DNA from 4 places in the Modestobacter lacusdianchii genome. Region 1 is predicted to be linked to each of the others. Evidence: riboswitches for the same ligand, from Rfam matches in the RefSeq annotation. Region 1 holds a riboswitch; each other region holds the start of a gene.
The links. Region 1 has a riboswitch for cyclic di-AMP ahead of ACJTNH_RS14980 (C40 family peptidase). Riboswitches for the same ligand answer to the same signal wherever they lie in the genome.
Positions count from the first base shown of each region.

Region 2: another riboswitch for cyclic di-AMP. It lies ahead of ACJTNH_RS11215 (C40 family peptidase); the one in region 1 lies ahead of ACJTNH_RS14980 (C40 family peptidase).
Region 3: another riboswitch for cyclic di-AMP. It lies ahead of ACJTNH_RS18360 (transglycosylase family protein); the one in region 1 lies ahead of ACJTNH_RS14980 (C40 family peptidase).
Region 4: another riboswitch for cyclic di-AMP. It lies ahead of ACJTNH_RS11240 (peptidoglycan DD-metalloendopeptidase family protein); the one in region 1 lies ahead of ACJTNH_RS14980 (C40 family peptidase).

Region 1 is NZ_JBJJTJ010000021.1:38,607-42,792, reverse strand. Features, by position in the region: gene ACJTNH_RS14990 (helix-turn-helix domain-containing protein) at 1-912, shown strand, start outside; gene ACJTNH_RS14985 (HesB/IscA family protein) at 1,112-1,396, shown strand; cyclic di-AMP (ydaO/yuaA leader) riboswitch at 1,785-1,888, shown strand; gene ACJTNH_RS14980 (C40 family peptidase) at 1,922-2,443, shown strand; gene ACJTNH_RS14975 (PKD domain-containing protein) at 2,524-3,156, opposite strand; gene ACJTNH_RS14970 (hypothetical protein) at 3,292-3,825, opposite strand; gene ACJTNH_RS14965 (ROK family protein) at 3,966-4,186, opposite strand, start outside.
Region 2 is NZ_JBJJTJ010000012.1:101,601-105,786, reverse strand. Features, by position in the region: gene ACJTNH_RS11225 (M56 family metallopeptidase) at 68-1,009, opposite strand; gene ACJTNH_RS11220 (BlaI/MecI/CopY family transcriptional regulator) at 1,006-1,368, opposite strand; cyclic di-AMP (ydaO/yuaA leader) riboswitch at 1,634-1,785, shown strand; gene ACJTNH_RS11215 (C40 family peptidase) at 1,875-2,855, shown strand; gene ACJTNH_RS11210 (DUF305 domain-containing protein) at 3,508-4,113, shown strand.
Region 3 is NZ_JBJJTJ010000034.1:26,262-30,447, forward strand. Features, by position in the region: gene ACJTNH_RS18355 (ABC transporter permease) at 1-814, shown strand, start outside; gene ACJTNH_RS18360 (transglycosylase family protein) at 866-1,423, opposite strand; cyclic di-AMP (ydaO/yuaA leader) riboswitch at 1,425-1,596, opposite strand; gene treY (malto-oligosyltrehalose synthase) at 1,886-4,186, opposite strand, start outside.
Region 4 is NZ_JBJJTJ010000012.1:107,763-111,948, reverse strand. Features, by position in the region: gene ACJTNH_RS11250 (LysM peptidoglycan-binding domain-containing protein) at 1-1,726, shown strand, start outside; gene ACJTNH_RS11245 (hypothetical protein) at 1,752-2,186, shown strand; cyclic di-AMP (ydaO/yuaA leader) riboswitch at 2,333-2,487, shown strand; gene ACJTNH_RS11240 (peptidoglycan DD-metalloendopeptidase family protein) at 2,499-3,788, shown strand; gene ACJTNH_RS11235 (TVP38/TMEM64 family protein) at 3,868-4,186, opposite strand, start outside.

The sequences.
Region 1 (4,186 bases):
CGCGTCGAGGCCTTCCGCGTCGCCATGCAGGAGGCCTCGGTGCCCTGCCGCGTGCAGCAGCGGACGTCCCCTGAGCGGATGTACGCGCGGATGCACCTGTTCCCCCTCGGCCGGGCGGCGGTCTTCACCACCGATGCCTCGGCGTTCCGCCTGACCCGCACACCGCGCCACGTGCGCCGGGAGAGCCCGGCGGTCGTCGCGCTGGCCTTCCAGGCCCAGGGCTGCGGCGAGTTCAGCCAGCTCGGGCACGAGCAGCTGGTCCGGGGCAGCGACCTGATGCTGGTCGACCTCACCGCGCCGTACTCGTTCGGCTGCTCGGTGGGCGGCGGCTCGCGGTCGTTCCAGGTCCGGTACGAGCAGCTCGCCCTGCCGGTGGACGTCGTCCGGCGCGCGTCACCACGGTTGCGGGCCAGCCGGCTGCACGGCCTGGTCCGCGCCCACCTGGAACAGGTCTGCGCCCGCGTCGGAGACCTGTCGGGCGACCCCGGCGCCGCCGCCCTCGGGACGGCGACGGTCGAGCTGCTGCGGGCGCTGATCGTGTCGGCCGCCGGCGATGCCCGGCTCAGCGGTGCGGTGGGCGAGGAGACGCTGCTGACCCGGGTGCGGGCGCACATCGGCCAGCACCTGACCGACCCGCAGCTGACGCCGGAGTCGATCGCCGGCGCGCACGCGGTGTCGGTGCGCCACCTCTACCGGGTGTTCAGCGACGCCGGCCTGAGCCTGGAGCAGGAGGTGATCGGGCAGCGCCTGGAGCTGGCCCGCGCCCAGCTGGCGTCGCCCGCCGGCCGTCGCCGGTCGATCGCCGCGGTCGCGCGCGCCACGGGCTTCGTCGACCCCAGCCACTTCGGCCGGCGGTTCAAGCGGGCCTACGGCGTCACCCCACGGGAGTGGCAGCAGCACCTCCGGCGCTGAACCGGGCCGGCACGGGCGACGAGCACCGGGCCGCCGCGAGTGCTGCGACCTCGTGACGATCTCCGCCCACGCTTGACCCACTCGCGCCGCCTTCGGGAGGTTGGAGGGGCGAGGTACCACCCCTGACCGGCCGCCGCGCGGCCCGACGACGCGCTGCGCGCGGCCGGTCGGGGCACCCCGACACGAGAGGAACCTCCCCATGCTCACGTTGACCCCGCAGGCGGCCACCGCGATCCGCGGCATCCTCGACCAGACCGAGCTGCCCGACCAGGGCGGGTTGCGCATCGCCGACGACCCGAGCGGCGAGTCCCTGGCGCTGGGCCTGGCCGCGGTGCCGGCCGAGGACGACCAGGTCGTCGACCAGGACGGCGTCCGGGTGTTCCTGGACCCGAAGGCCGCGACGCTGCTCGGCGACAAGACCCTCGACGCCGTCCCGGACCCGTCCGGCAAGGTGCAGTTCGGGATCACCGACTCCCCCGGCTGACCACCCGCACGACTCCCACGACCGCCCCGTACCGGCCCTGCCGGTGCGGGGCGGTCGTCGTCCCGGGCGAGCATCCAGCGGTCATCACCCGCTCACGCACCGTTCAGGCACGCGCGTCGCGCGGCAGATCGCCAGGCCGCTGACCCCCGGGACGACACGCCGGAGGGCCCGCGAGCGCCGATCACGGCACCGCAGGTCGGCTCCGGCGAGTCGTGTCGCGGGCGGCAACGGGCGGTCTCGTTTCGGGCCTCGCAGGGCCCGATCCGGCCCCCAGCGGGCGACCGGGAGCCCGCTTACGGTCGTCCCGCCCGACGGGTTCGAGCCGTCACCGCTCCTGGTGACAGCCCGGCGGGCACCGCCGAACCGGGCGGCCGCCACGACACGGCGGCCGTGAGCCCGGGCCGGGGACCCATCGCAGTTCTGGGGTGAAGCGCGGGCCAGCACGGTCGCGCCGGGCGAGTTCCCCGCCCGAACCCGTCAGCTAACTCGGTAGGCGGTCGAGGAGAACCAGGAGAAACGTCGTCCATGACGACCATGCACAGCTCGTCCCGCCGTTCCCCCCGAGCCGGACGGCGGGCGTTGATCGCCCTGTTCGCCGGCGCCGGAGTCGTGCTCACCCCGCTGACCGCGCAGGCCTCGGCCGGCGGCAGCGCGCCGCCGGTGGCCGCTCCGGTGGCCCCCGTCGTGGCCCCGAACGTCGCGGCCCAGGTGGCCGTCGACACCGCGCTCGCCCAGCAGGGCAAGCCGTACGTGTGGGCCGGCGCCGGCCCGAACTCCTACGACTGCTCGGGCCTGACCCAGTACGCCTTCGCGGCGGCCGGCGTCTCGCTGCCGCACTCGTCGCGGATGCAGTCGACGATGGGCACGCCCGTCGACCGCGCCGCCCTGCAGCCCGGTGACCTGGTGTTCTTCTACCACCCGGTCGGTCACGTGGGCATCTACATCGGCAACGGCCAGATGGTGCACGCACCGACCAGCGGCGACGTCGTCAAGATCGCGAACGTCGACCAGATGTGGGGCTACCACTCCGCCCGCCGGCTGGTCTGACACCCGGAGGGCGGAGATGGCCATCTCCGCCCTCGTAGGACCGCTGGTGTCCCGGTTGCGGCCGGGGCACCAGCGGGGCCTCACCAGCGGTAGGTGCAGCTTCCGCTGGCGGTCTGGCCGGTCGCGTCGGTGACGACGGCGGTGACCTCGAAGCTGCCCTCGGCCGCGTACGTGTGCGAGAAGACGGCGGACAGGTGCTGGTCGTCGTGGGTGTAGACGTCGCCGTCGCCGTAGTCGATGGTCACCGAGTACGGCGCGGTGGCGGTGACGTCGTGGCCGAACAGCGGCGAGGCACCGAACCCGCCGGGGCAGGTGATCGCCAGCGTCGGCGCGGCCGCCACCGGAGCGGCCTGCTGCGCCTGCGGGGTGGCCGGGGCGGCGTCCAGCGCGGTGTCGGCCACCGCACCCGGGCTGCCGGCCGAGAGGACGACGGCGGCGCCCAGGGTCACCGCACCGACACCCAGCACGACCGCGCCGGCCGGCCGGCCGACGACCTGCAGGCGGGGGGCCTGGCCGCGCACCAGCGCGACCGCGCCGACGGCGGCGAGGACCACGCCGAGCACGCCGACCGCTGTGGGCAGCCCGCCGGCGACCGCGACCAGGACGACCAGCAGCGACAGGAGCGTGCCCGCGCAGACCAGCGTGCGGTCGTGCGCCGGCGCACCGGTGGGCGCCGTGCCGGTGGGTGCCGTGCCGGTGGGTGTCTGGGCCACGCCGCTCCTCTGCTCGAGCGCCCGGTGGCGCTGCTCAGGGGAGACTGCCGACCAGTGGACCGGCGGCGGGTCAGGCCGGCGGTGTCGCGCGACGCCTGCGTCGGACGGGTGCACGAGTGACTCGCGGGACGACGGTCAGGCGGCCAGCGCGACGGGGGCGGACGCTCCCCAGCCGGGCGGGAAGGCGCGGGCGCGGGCACCACCGCGGGCGACGAGGAACGGGCGGGCCAGCCGCTCCTTCTCGATCTGGTCCCAGGCGGCCAGCAGCTCGGAGACCCAGCGGGCCAGGGTGAGCGCGCCACTGGCGAGCGGGTCGCCGGCGGTGACCCGGGTCGGGCGCAGGGCCATCCGCGGCCAGCGCGGGGCGACCAGGCTGCGGCGGGACGACGGCAGGGCGGCCAGGTGCGCGGCGAAGGCGGCGTCCAGCGCGCTGGTCTCGGCGACGATCGCCATCGCGAGGGCACCGACGTCGGCACCGCGGCCGAACCGCGCAGCAGCCTCCTCGGTGGTGACCAGCACCCGGCCGGTCAGCAGCGGAGAGATCCGCGGGTCGTCGGCGGGGAGCACCCAGGCGCCGGCCATCGTCGACTCCAGGCCGTCACCGACGCTGACGTGCCAGCCCACGACCCGGTCCTCGACCGGCTGGTCGATCACGACGATCCCGCGCATGTCGCACTCCTCGTTCCCCGATGACCACGTTCCCCGGTGATCACTCGGGTGCAGACTGGAGCACAGCGAGTCGCGAAACGCGCACGGCGCGTGCCCGTTGCCGAGTCGTCACACCACCCGGCACAGCAGTCACACCCGGCTCAGCGAGCCCCCGCCCGGGCGGCCAGCTGTTCCGGGGAGAACGCCAGGTCGAGGGCCTCCCGGCCGGCGCCGAGCAGGGCGGCCTGCTGACCGACCCGGCTCACCACGATCTCCAGGCCATCGGTGATCATCGGCGGGCACTGCGCGTAGATCGCCGAGCGGACGCCGGCGACGAAGGCCTCGGCGCTGCTCAGGTGCCCGCCGATGACCAGCCGCTGCG
Region 2 (4,186 bases), on a different contig from region 1:
CCTCAGGAGCCGAAGCAGGCGGACGTGCGATGGCCCTTGTGAGACTCAGTACTCGGGGAACCGCTGATCAGGTGACCGCGCACAGCACGATGTTGACACCCAGCCACGTGGTCGCTGCGGGCAGCAGGAGAGCTCCGGACGCCATCGCCAGAGCCCCCGGCCAGCGAAGAAGACGGCGCATGCGCCGGTCACCGGACCCTCCGAGCCGACTGATCCGCAGTTCGGTGAGCCGGGAAGCCATGGCCAACCCGAAGGGAAGAACCGGCTGCCCGGTCATCTTGCGCAGTGCGACCTGCACGGCCTCGGGCCCGCACCGCTGAGCCGCCTGCGCATCGGCGGCCAGTTCCACCAGGTCCCGAGTCGCGGCTGGCGCCGCGCGCAGCAGAGGACACCACGGAAGCGCAGCAGCCAACGTCTCAGCAACCGTGACGAGAGCATGGTGGTGTCCGCGCAGGTGAGCCCGCTCGTGCTCCAGTGTCGCCGTCACCGCCTCGGGAGGCAGCTGTGCCCGTAAGCCATCGGAGGCGATGATCACTCCAGGTCGGCCGCCGATGGACATGGCCATCGCGCGCTGGTCAGGAACCCACAGTGGCTCGCCTGATGAGGAGCTGAGGGCCAGGAGACGTAGCCGCTCGACGTGCGGGGCGTGCCGCCTCACCGACCTCGCACGACTCACGACGGCCTTGCCGAGCCGCACGACGATGGTCGCGGCCATGATCAGGCTGACTCCGGCGACAGTCTGCTGCCAGGCGGGCACGGTGCCCGTGGTGACCGCTGTCCAGCACCCCCCCACGAGCTGGAACAGCCCACTGGCCTCGTGTTGGTCCATCGGCAGGGCGAGCAGGCCGATCATGGCCAGGCCTGAGGCCACGAGCCCCACCGTCAGGAGTGACCAGCCCACCAACAGGATGGTCGGATCGACCCGCCGATCGGCGAGCCACAGCAATGGGCGGTGCCCGTGCGCGCCCAGAGCCGTACCCGCCAGCAGGACGGCGATCATGCCGATCACGAGGACGCGGCTCGCCGTGCGAGCGCCTCACGCAGCACAGAAGACTCTTCGTCGGTGGCTGTCTCGGCGAAGTGCAGCAGCACCGACCGCGGGTCCTCCGATGCGTCCAGGATCTCCCTGAGCGAGGCGGCCGCCGCCCCTTGGCGGGTCACGGTCGGGCGGTAGCTGAACGCACGGCCCACCGGCTCCCGGTCGAGAAGTCCCTTGCGCAAGAGGTTCCCCAGCACGGTCATCACGGTCGTGTAGGCCAGATTCCGTTGCGGGGGCATCCGCTCGAGGACCTCGCGCACGGTCAGCGGCGAGTCGCTGGACCACAAGACGTCCATCACGGCGGCTTCGAGCTTGCCCAGCCGGGGCATGGCCGCTCCTCTGCTTGCTGCGTCGACACGGGCGTGTGCCCCACGCCGGGCCGGCGGCCTGGCTCAGTTCGTACAACCGGACCAATCGTATGGGCCGCACCAGACGGACATACCGGCATCTGACGCTTTCGGGTGCCCGATCGAACCTCAGTGGTCACTCCAGTACCAACTACTCAACACGCATAGGAGGACGTGGTGGCGGAGTTGCCCCGGCCCTACTTTGAGCGGCGCCGGGAAGAGTTGTCGTCGCCCATGGGGCGGCCTTGACCCGGCGCCGCCGAACCTCGGGCAACAGCCGAGGACCGGGGACCCACCGCAGTCCTGGGGTCAATCGCGTCCGCCCACGTGGGCGGACGCGACGGGCGACTTCCCGCCCGAACCCGTCAGCTAACTCGGTAGGCGGCCATGGAAGACAGGAGCCGCCACCCGTGGCGACACTTCGTGCCGGAAGCACCCGTCGAGCAGTGACCGCCCGCCCTGGACGGCGACCCCTCACCCGTCTCACGGTGTTGGCGCTGCTGGGTGCGGCCAGCATGGGCCTGACTCCGGGCAGCGCCATCGCCGCGCCGGATGAGGCGACCACCGGCCAGCAGGCCGCCCAGCTCGCGGCCGAGAGAGGTCATGAGCTGGAAGTCCTCACCGAGGACTTCAACGAGGCCCGGGAGATCCTCGCCCAGCAGCAGGCCGCCGCGGCTGGCGCCGCCGCCCAGCTGGCGGAGGCTGATGCCCAGCTTGCCGCCCTGGAAGACCAGATCGCCACTGTCGCGCAGACCGCGTTCACCGGTGACGCCCTGGGGTCCCTGCAGGCGTTCATGACCAGCGGGTCTGCGGACGAGTTCCTCGAACGGGTCGCCACCCTGGAGTCTGTCGCCGGATATCACAACGACGTCCTCGAGCGTGTGGCTGCGGCACGCGCAGCTGCGGAGAGCGCAGGCGCTGCGGCGGCGGAGGCCACGGCCGAGGCCGAGGCCCAGTTGCGATCGGTCGAGGCGCAGCAGGAGCAACTGCAGACCGAGATCGAGGGCTACAAGGCCCAGTACGCCACCCTCACTGCTGAGCAGCAGCAGGAGGCCGATGTCGCCCACGGAGGGCAGTCGCTGCAGGCGCCTCCGGCAGGTTCGGTGGATGCGGGCAGTGACGCCGCTCAGGTGGTGATCGACACGGCGCTTGCGCAGGTGGGCGACCCGTACGTGTGGGCCGCCGGCGGGCCGGACGCCTTCGACTGCTCAGGGCTGACCCAGTACGCCTTTGCCGCCGCCGGCATCTCCCTGCCGCACTCCAGCAAGATCCAGGCGTCCATGGGGCGTGCGGTCTCCCGTGCGGAGCTGCAGCCTGGCGATCTCGTCTACTACTACAGCCCGATCAGCCACATCGGCATCTACATCGGTGGCGGGCAGATGGTCCACGCCACGACGTTCGGCGAGCCGGTCAGCGTCGGCAGCGTGGACATGTCCGGCTACGCCGGAGCCCGCCGCATCCTCCCCTGACGAGCCGGCCCGCGGGGCCCGGATGTCCCGGGTCGCCCGTGGGTCGAGTCGGCGGCCACGCTCAGTACTACAGGGCGTAGTAGTGTCTGGGGAGGCGCGCGAGAAGGGGGGGACGATGCGTTCGGTTCGCATGCTGGCGATGCTCGTCCTCGCTGCCGTGTTCTCCATGCACGGGCTGCAGTGCGTGAGCGCAGACGTAGGCGGCACCCACACCGGCACCCACACCGACATGGCTCACATGAGAGCTGCGCCGGCTGGTGCGGGGGGAGAAGTGACGGTGGTCGCAGCCTCGGTCGTGACCACCGTTTCCGCTGACGCCCTGACAGGGGGGAAGGTCGCGCCAGGAGCCAAGGCTTCCAGCCACCCCGCACCGGTCCACAGCGGCGCTCATGCTCTGGCGGTGTGCCTGGGGATCCTGCTCGCCGGACTGGCCTTCCTGGCCGCCGTACTCCTGATCCGGAGAACTCCACCCGGTGGCCGAGGAGCGGGCCTGGTCCGGGCCAGATCGTGGTGGGACTCCATCCAGCTCCCCAGACCGCCGGACCTCGCTTCTCTCTGTCTCCTGCGGATCTAGGCCGAATCGCCGACCCGGCGCGCTCCCGCGTGCATCGGGTCAGTCGTTCACACCCAGATCTCATCCACAGGAGAAGCAATGACCCGCACCGCCCTTGGCCTTACCCGCCTCACCGGAGGGCTCATCGCCGGCGTGATCGTCCTCGCCGGTTGTTCCAACGGCTCGGATGACAACAGCGCTGCCAGCTCGAGCTCGGCGAGTGTGTCGGCTGAGTTCAACGAAGCCGACGTCGAGTTCGTCCAGGGCATGATCCCGCACCACGAGGGTGCCCTGGAGATGGCGCAGCTGGCCGACGGACGCGCTCAGGACCCCCGGGTCCTGCAGCTCGCCAGCAGGATCGAAGCCGCTCAAGACCCCGAGATCCAGACCATGACCGGCTGGCTGGAAGACTGGGGACAGTCTGAGTCCGATGACATGGACGGCATGGACCACGGCTCAGGAGACATGGGCGGCATGGACATGAACATGGACATGTCGGGGCTGGAGACCGCCTCCGGCGCCGACTTCGACCGGATGTTCCTGGAGATGATGACCGAGCACCACCAGGGAGCGGTTGACATGGCCAAGACCGAGATGGTTGATGGTCAGAACATCGACGCAATCGCCCTGGCTCAGGAGATCGCCAGCTCTCAGGCCGCCGAGATCGAGGAGATGCAGGCGCTGCTCGCTGAGCTTGGGAGCTGACGGATCGATCCGGTGGCGGCTCGGTACACAGCTGGGCCGCCACCGGTCCGCCTCATCGGCCGCAGCGCCCGCC
Region 3 (4,186 bases), on a different contig from region 1:
CCAGCCGGTGGAGGGCCGCTGGTTGCGCGCGGGTGACCGGCAGAGCCTGTCGCCGGCGCTGGTGGTCAACCGGGACTTCCTGGGGCTGCTCGGGGTGACCGACCTGAGCGGTCACCCGACCGTGGTCATCGGCGGCCCGCAGCCGGTGCTCGCCACGATCGTCGGGGTGGCCGCCTGGAACGAGGGCTACCCGGCCGCCTACCGGATCGACTCCTCCGCCGGGGACGCCACCGCGTCGGCCGGCGGGGTCGGCTTCTGGTCACCGCCCACCCTGGAGCTGTGGGTGCCCTCCGACCAGGCCGACGCGGTGGTGGCCGCGGTGCGGACCGACCTGGCCCGGTTGCTGCCCGGCGCCGAGGTGCAGGCCAACCGGCAGGACCCGGAGAACCTGGAGGACACGATCGCGAAGCTCCGGCTCGCGGTGCGCGCCGCCGGCCTGGTGGTGCTGTTCCTGGGTGGGCTGGGCGTGCTGAACATCGGTCTGGTCACCGTGCGGCAACGGATCCGGGAGATCGGCGTGCGGCGCAGCTTCGGGGCGACCTCCGCGCGGGTCTTCTCCGCGGTCGTGCTGGAGAGCGTGGTGGCCACGGCCCTGGCCGGGCTGGCCGCGGTGGCCGTGTCCGTGGCGATCGTGCGCAACCTGCCGCTGGAGCGGTGGTTGGCCGGTGGCGTCCCGCTGGCCGACGCCCCCGGCTTCCCGGTCTCCGCCGCGGTCGAGGGGCTGCTCGCCGCCACGGCCGTGGGGGCGCTGGCCGGGCTGGTGCCCGCGCTGATCGCCGTCCGGGTCAAGGTGATCGACGCGATCAGGTTCTGACGCGGGCCCGCGCCCTCCCCACCGCGCACGGTGGGGAGGGCGGGGCGTGCCTCAGAGCGCCAGCTGCTGCCCGACGTAGATCAGGTGCGGGTCGCTGATGGTGCCCTGGTTGGCCGCGTAGAGCGCCCGCCAGCCGCCGGCGACGCCCTGCGCGCTGGCGATGCTGCCGAGGGTGTCACCCGGCTGCACCGTGTAGCTGCCCCCGGACGGGGCCGGTGCGGGGGCCGGTGCCGGATCGGCGACCGCCGTGGTGCCGCCGGTCAGGTACTGCCCGCACACCGGCCAGGCGCCGATGCCCTGGCCGACGAGCACCCGCTCGGCGACGGCGATCTGCTGGGCCGGGGTGGCCAGGTCGGCGCGCGGCGCGAACTCGAGGCCGCCGTAACCCTCCCAGGTGGGCTGGTAGAACTGCAGCCCGCCGTAGTAGCCGTTGCCGGTGTTGATCTGCCAGTTGCCGCTGGACTCGCAGTCGGCGACGCCGCTCCAGTCGTGCTCCCCGGCGGCCGAGGCGGGCGCGGCGAGGACGCCGATCCCGATCGCGGTCGCGCCGGCCAGGACGGCGCCGCCCCGGGTCAGGCGACGGGTCCGGGACGTGTTCGTGTGGGACAAGTGATCCTCCGATCACCGCCTGCGAGGTGAGCTGTCGGGTTCGGGCTGATCGATGCCCGGCCGGTCGTGCAGCGCGCACGGCACGGCTTCACCCCGAGACGCGCGGACGCGTCGGTGGAGAGTGGTTCCCCCGCCCCCGTCCTGGAATGCTCGGGGTCAGGCGACCGGCGGACGGGGTTGGGCGGTCCGGTGCCTCGTACCCGGCCATTCCGGCCCGGGCACGCGACCCATGGTGTGCGAGACCGTCCGGTTCCGCTCGTCCTCTCCGGTGCCGGTCGGGCGTCCGCCCAGGAGCGGTCGCGACAGGCCGGACGCTCGGCGGCTCCCCGTGGGCCGCCACCCACTCAGCGTCACCGCCCCCGGACGCCGAACGGCGGCCGGACCCAAGAGCCCGACCGCCGCTCGGCCCCCTCCCCGGCCCGCCCTGAGCTTGCGACGGGTGGGGAGGAAGGGGGTCCTTCCTCAGTCCCGCACGAGCAGCGCGACCGGCAGCTGGGTGAGCAGGTCGGCCAGCCGGACCCCGGCCCGGTCGGAGACGACCCGGTTGCCGGTGAGCAGGTCCCGCCAGGCACCGGTGCGCGAGCCGACGGTCGTGTCGCCCCAGCCGGTCTCGGCCAGGTGCACCGGCCGGCGGGTCGCCACCGTCACCACCCCGCCGCGGTCGAAGGCGATCACCGAGTCGGCGGCCGGCCCGGTCGCCTCGACCGGCATGTAGCCGGCGTACGCCTCGGGGGAGTCGCGGCGGTGCCGCAGCGTGCGGGAGACCACCAGCAGCTTGGCCGCACCCGTCTCGTCGACCGGCGGGACCCAGCCCTCGTCGAGCCGGCTGAGCAGCTCGCGCCGCAGGTCGTAGTCGACCGGACGGCGGTTGTCCGGGTCGACCAGCGAGAAGTCCCACAGCTCGGTGCCCTGGTAGACGTCCGGGACACCGGCGATGGTCAGCTGCAGCAGCTTCTGGCTCAGCGAGTTGCTGTACCCGAAGGGCGCGACCCGCTGCACGAACGCCTCGATCTCGGCGTGCGTGGTCGCGTCGTCGAAGGCCGCGTCGACCAGCGCGTGCAGCTGGTCCTCGAACTCCTGCACCGGGTTGGTCCAGGTGGTCGAGGTGCCGGCCTCCCGGGCGGCCTTCTCCACGTAGGCGTGCGCCCGCTCCCGGGACAGCGGCCAGGCGCCGACCAGGTTCTGCCACACGAGGTGGGCCAGCTGCCGGTCGGCGAGCGGGTGCCGGCCGAGCCAGCCGCGCACCAGGCCGGCCCACTCGCTGGGCACCTCGGCGAGCACCGCCAGCCGCGCCCGGACGTCCTCGCTGCGCTTGGTGTCGTGCGTCGACAGCGTCGTCATCGACGCCGGACGGCGCTCGGCCCGCTGCTGCTGCGCCTCGTGGAACTCGGCGACCGTGGTGCCGAACCGCGCCGGGTCGCCACCCACCTCGTTGAGCGCGACGAACCGGGCCCACCGGTAGTAGGCGCTGTCCTCCACGCCCTTGGCCATCACCGGGCCGGAGGTCTGCTCGAAGCGGGTGGCCAGCTCGGTGCCGGCCGAGCCGAGCAGCGGGTGCAGCGCGTCGACGGCGTCGGCCAGGTCGGCGCGGCGCTGCTTGACCGCCGCGACCGTCTCGTCCAGGTGCTCGCGGCCGTCAGGCAGGTAGCTGCGGTAGACGGGGAAGCTCGCCAGCAGCTCGGCCAGCCCCTCGCGCACCTGCTCGGCCGGCACGCCCGGCAGCTCGCCGACGATGCGCTGCAGCCGGGCCACCTCCGAGCCGAGCATGCCGTCGGTGACCTCGCGCTTGCAGTCGTGCACCAGCTGCGCGTAGTCGACCTGCCCACCGGCCAGCTCGGTGTCCAGGGCGGTGATCGCCGCCTCGCCGGCCGGGTCGACCAGCACCTCGTCGACCTCGGAGAGCGCGTCGTACCCCGTCGTCCCGGCCGTCTTCCACGACCCGGGCAGCTCCTCGCCGGGCTCGAGGATCTTCTCCACCACGGTCCACCGGTCGCCGGTGGCCTCGGCCAGGGCGTCGAGGTAGCCCTTGGGGTCGGCGAGGCCGTCCGGGTGGTCGATCCGCAGCGCGTCGACCGAGCCGTTCTCGACCAGCTCCACGATCAGCGCGTGGGTGGCCCGGAAGACCTCCGGGTCCTCCACCCGCAGCCCGGCGAGGGTGTTGATCGCGAAGAACCGGCGGTAGTTGAGCTGGTCGTCGGCGCGCCGCCAGTCGACCAGCTCGTAGTGCTGCCGGGCGTGCACCTCCTGCGGCGGCCCGCCCTCGGTGCCCGGGGCGATCGGGAACCGGTTGTCGTAGTACCGGAGCTCGCCGTCGACCACCTCCAGCTCCGACACGTCGTCCGCGCTGCCCAGCACCGGGATGCGCACCTTGCCGCCACCGAAGTCCCAGTCGACGTCGAAGGCGTCGGCGTGCGCGGACTCCCGCCCGTGCTGCAGCAGGTCCCACCACCAGGTCGACTCGGCCGGGTCGCTGACGCCCATGTGGTTGGGCACCAGGTCCAGCACCAGGCCCAGGCCGTGCTCGTGCAGCGCGGCGACCAGCCGGTCGAACCCGGCCCGGCCCCCGCGCGGCTCGTCGATGTGGGCGTGGTCGACGGTGTCGTACCCGTGCGTGCTCCCCGCCGCCGAGCGCAGCAGCGGCGAGGAGTAGGCGTGGGTGACGCCGAGGTCGGCCAGGTACCCGGCCACCGCCGCGGCGTCGTCCAGGGTGAAGTCGGCGGTCACCTGCAGCCGGTAGGTGCTGGCCGGCACCTCCCGGCGCCG
Region 4 (4,186 bases), on a different contig from region 1:
CACCGGCGTCCCCGTGGATCTGGCTCGCGCACGCCTGGCGCCGTATCCAGCGCTGGTCACCATCGGCTCCGACAGCCGAGGTCGCTGGCTGCTGGACCTGGAGCGGATGGGCGCTGTCCACGTGGCAGGGACGGTCGACCGCCGGGATGACTTCGCCCGGCACCTGGCAGCCGAACTGGCCGTCAACAGCTGGTCAGACCTGCTCACCGTCACCACTGTCGGCTTCGGTCGGGAACTGGTCGACCTGGCGCCGCACCGGGTCCACCCCGTCGAGTCCGGTTCTCACATCGGCCTGGACGAATCCGGTGAGAGCGGCACCGTGGACGTGCTGGACGGTCGGCTCCGGGCCGGAACCGGCGACGGCTGGATGCCCCAGGTCGTTCTCGCTCCGCACGACATCGGCGATGACGGCGAACTGGCCGAAGCCGCCGCTGCCCTGCAGTCGCGACAGCAGCGCACAGCACTGGCCCTGGTGCTCGGCGCCGAGCCGGTGCAGCGGAGAAGCGAGTGGCTGCTCACGCTCACCGAGGACGGACTGCTTCTCGTGCCCGCTCTGGATCTTCGCCTGCCGGCGCCGCAGCTGACAGTTCAGCAAGCGCGCGACATCGCCGCGCTGCTGGCCTTCGAACGCGACTCCGGCGACGAACCCATCCCTGCCGCCGACGGCGACCGCCCATGGCAGGTGCACACCGACGCCGCCGGCGCACTGCGCGACAGCGTGACCCCTCCGGCAACCAGCCCGCCACCGGCCCTCGATCGGTTGCCGGCGCCACACCAACAGCCCGCTGCCGCAGCACCCTTCGAGGCAACTGCCAGTCACTCCGGTCCGTTGGCGACCAGCGACGTTGCGCAGGCGACGGCGCGGACTGTCCCTGCCGCACTTCGCCGGCGCATCCAGAACGACCTCACCCAGCTCGATCACGATCTGGCTGACTGGTGGTCACCCGACTGCACCCGGCCGCGGCTGACGTTGCTCGGACCGGTCACCCTGCGAGCCCACGGCAACGAGACGGCTGTGGCCAAGTCCGGGCTGCGCCGCCGCTACGAGGAGACGGTCGCCTACCTCGCCACCCGCCCGCACGGCGCCACCGCCGACGAGGCCGCCACTGCCTTGCAACCGGCCCGCGGCGGCAAGACAGACCCGGTCAGCGCCCGCGCGTACGTGCACCGGGTCACCGCCGGCGCGCGTGGGTGGCTCGGCGTCGACCCCGCCACCGGGCACAAGCACCTCAGCTCTGGTCACCGTGGCCGGTACACACTGACCAACGTGCTCGTCGACGCTGACCTGTTCCGTCAGCTGCGTGCCCGCGCGGAGGTACGCGGCGACGACGGTCTGCCCGACTTGCTCGCCGCCTTGGAGTTGGTGTCCGGGCCGCCGTTCGCCCAACGTCCCACAGGCTATGAGTGGTTGGACGGTCTCGACTTCACTCTCAGCGCCGCGATCTGCGACGTCGCCCACCAGGTCGTCACCGTCGCGCTTGCCATCGGCGACCTGGCTGCGGCGCGCACTGGCTCGGCGACCGCGCTGCTCGTCGCACCGGACGACGAACAGGTACTGCTCGACGCGATGGAAGTCGGCTACCACCAGGGAAACCGCGCCGAAGCCGAGACGTACGTAGCGCGCATCGTGCAGGTGCATGAGGGAGAGGATGAGATGGACCTGCCCATGAGCACGGCGGAGACCATCAACCGCGCCCGGCGGCAGTACCTCAACAAGGCATCCTGAGGCTCTCGACCGCGCCTCAAGATGAGTGCCCACCCGCGTCGATGAAGCAGCGACCAGCGGCACCCGGTGGCTGCACGTCCTGGCCAGTGATGGCGACGTCCTGGCGGCGATCGAGCAGCAGATCGTCGACGCGATCCATGCCCGCACCAGCGACGTCGACACCCCGGCATTCGGCCTGCAACAACCGTACCGGCCGGGTGTCGGGACTCGCGCGGGGGCGCGCACGTCCCGCCGCTGGCGCGTCGGTTCTCCCGTTCGCAAGCTACCGGCAGGACTACCGGCCCGCACGTGCTCACCGGCCACGTCAGCACTGATTGCCCGCGCCGTCACGAGCCGGAGTTCCCCGCAACCGTCGGTCCCGAGGACGACCAGCCTCAACGAAGCCCGCCAGGCGCTGGCCGAGGCCACCGCTGTGGTCGATGCCAGAGTCCAACTGCTGCCGGTGCTCGACATCTCCTGAGCCCAGGCCTGGAACAGAGATGGCAGCTAGCAGCGATGCGGCAGGCCGAAGTAGTTGGCCACTGTTACCGACCTGTGACAACTATCCAAGGTCGTAGTACCGTCCCATCCGGTCCGTGTGAGCCACGACCTCGTCCTGAGGTCCTCGCCCGGACCCCGTCGAACCACCACCGCTCGCGGTGGCGGACCGGGGACCCATCGATCCCCTGGGGTGAATCTCGCCTGGCCACAGTGCCGCCGCGAGTAGGGCTGTCTCCGGCCCGAACCCGTCAGCTAACTCGGTAGACGGTGAGGGAGAACGGAGCCCGTCGCGTTGGCGACATCGCACGACATCATCTGGCACCTCGCACAGCCGCAGTCGGCTCACCCGCAGCGCCCCCGCTGGCGCACCGCGGTGCTCGCACCGGCCTTGGCCACCAGCGCCGCACTGCTGCTGGCCCTCGCGGGCCCCGCAGCCCAGGCCGCACCCGCAGAACCGGCTGCCACAGCGAGCCAGTCCGAGCTCGCCGCCGCCGATGCCGCGCTGCGTGGCATCGAAGAGTCCGTGGCGGCAGCTGAGGAGAACCTGCAGCGGCTCACCGTGGAAGCGGAGGCAGTCGCCGACCAGAGCCTGGTCGCCCAGGCCGAACTGTCCGTCGCCCGGCAGCTGGCCGATACCCGGGTTGCGGAGCTGCATGCCGCACAGGCTGCGGTCGACCAGGCACGCACCGACGTCGCGGCTGTGGGCCGGCAGAGCTACATGGGTGCTGACGCCTATGGCGCTGCCTCGGCGTTCTTCGGTGCAGCAAGCCCCGAGGAAGTGCTCGACCGGGCCGCGACCTTGGAGTACCTCGGGGATGCCCGGGCCGAGCAGCTCGAGGAGTTCGAGGTCGTCGAGGTCCAGCAGCAGGCAGCGACCGAGGCCGCCAAGGCGGCCGTGGATGCGCGCGACGCGGCCGCTCAGGCCGCCGCGGAGGCCGAGCGGGTCGCCAAGGACGAACTCGCCACCGCCCAGCGGACCTACGACGCCGCCGTAGGCGAGAGGGCCGCGCTGGAGCAGCAACTCCAGCAGGCCCGGGAGCGAGTGGCCACCCTCGCCCGCGAAACGGCCACCTCAGCAGCTGCCGAGCAGGCAGACGCCGGCGAACCCGCAGTCGCAGCGGCCGAACGGGGCGAACAAGCGGCCTCCCGCGGAAGCGAGCGGACCTCCGCCGGCACGAGCACCGGCATACCGACGACCGGCCGGGTGACCTCGTGCTACGGCTCCCGTTGGGGAACCATGCACTACGGCGTGGACATCGCTGCTCCGATCGGCACCCCGATCTACGCGCCGGAGGGTGGTGTGGTCCTGCAGGCGGGGCCCGCGTCCGGCTTCGGCCTGGCTGTCTACCTGCAGCACGCTGACGGCTCCATCACCGTGTACGGCCACATCAACAGCTACTCGGTGGCCGCCGGACAGCAGGTGTCGGCGGGCGATCAGATCGCCGAGGTGGGCAACACGGGACAGTCCACGGGTCCGCACCTCCACTTCGAAGTGCACCAAGGTGGGCTCTACCAGAACCGCACCAACCCGATCCCGTGGCTGAGCCAGCGCGGCCTCCCTCTGGGCGGCAGCTGCGGCTGACAGCCGGGTTCGGCCACTCTTCCGCCTCGTCGAGGCCAGATCTCGGCGGCCGCGGCCGCTGAACCGTCGTTGCGCGACCTCAGGTCTCCGGTTCCTCATGGCTCTGGTGGCTGTGCCGCCCACGGCGCAGCCACCAGAGCGCGAGGAGGGCCACGGCGACGAGTCCCGCCAGGCTGGCCAGCCACGGCCGGTCCTGCAGTCCAGCCCACCAGCCGTCGGCACTGCCTGCCGCGGCTCCGAGGCTGACGTACAGCACGGACCCAGGAATGACGCCAACAGCCGTCCCGACCGCGAAGTGGACCAGCGCGATCCCGCTGACGCCGGCGGCATAACTGACCACCGCGAAGGGTGGCGCAGGCAGCATGCGAGCCGTCAGCACCGCCAGCACGCCGTGACGG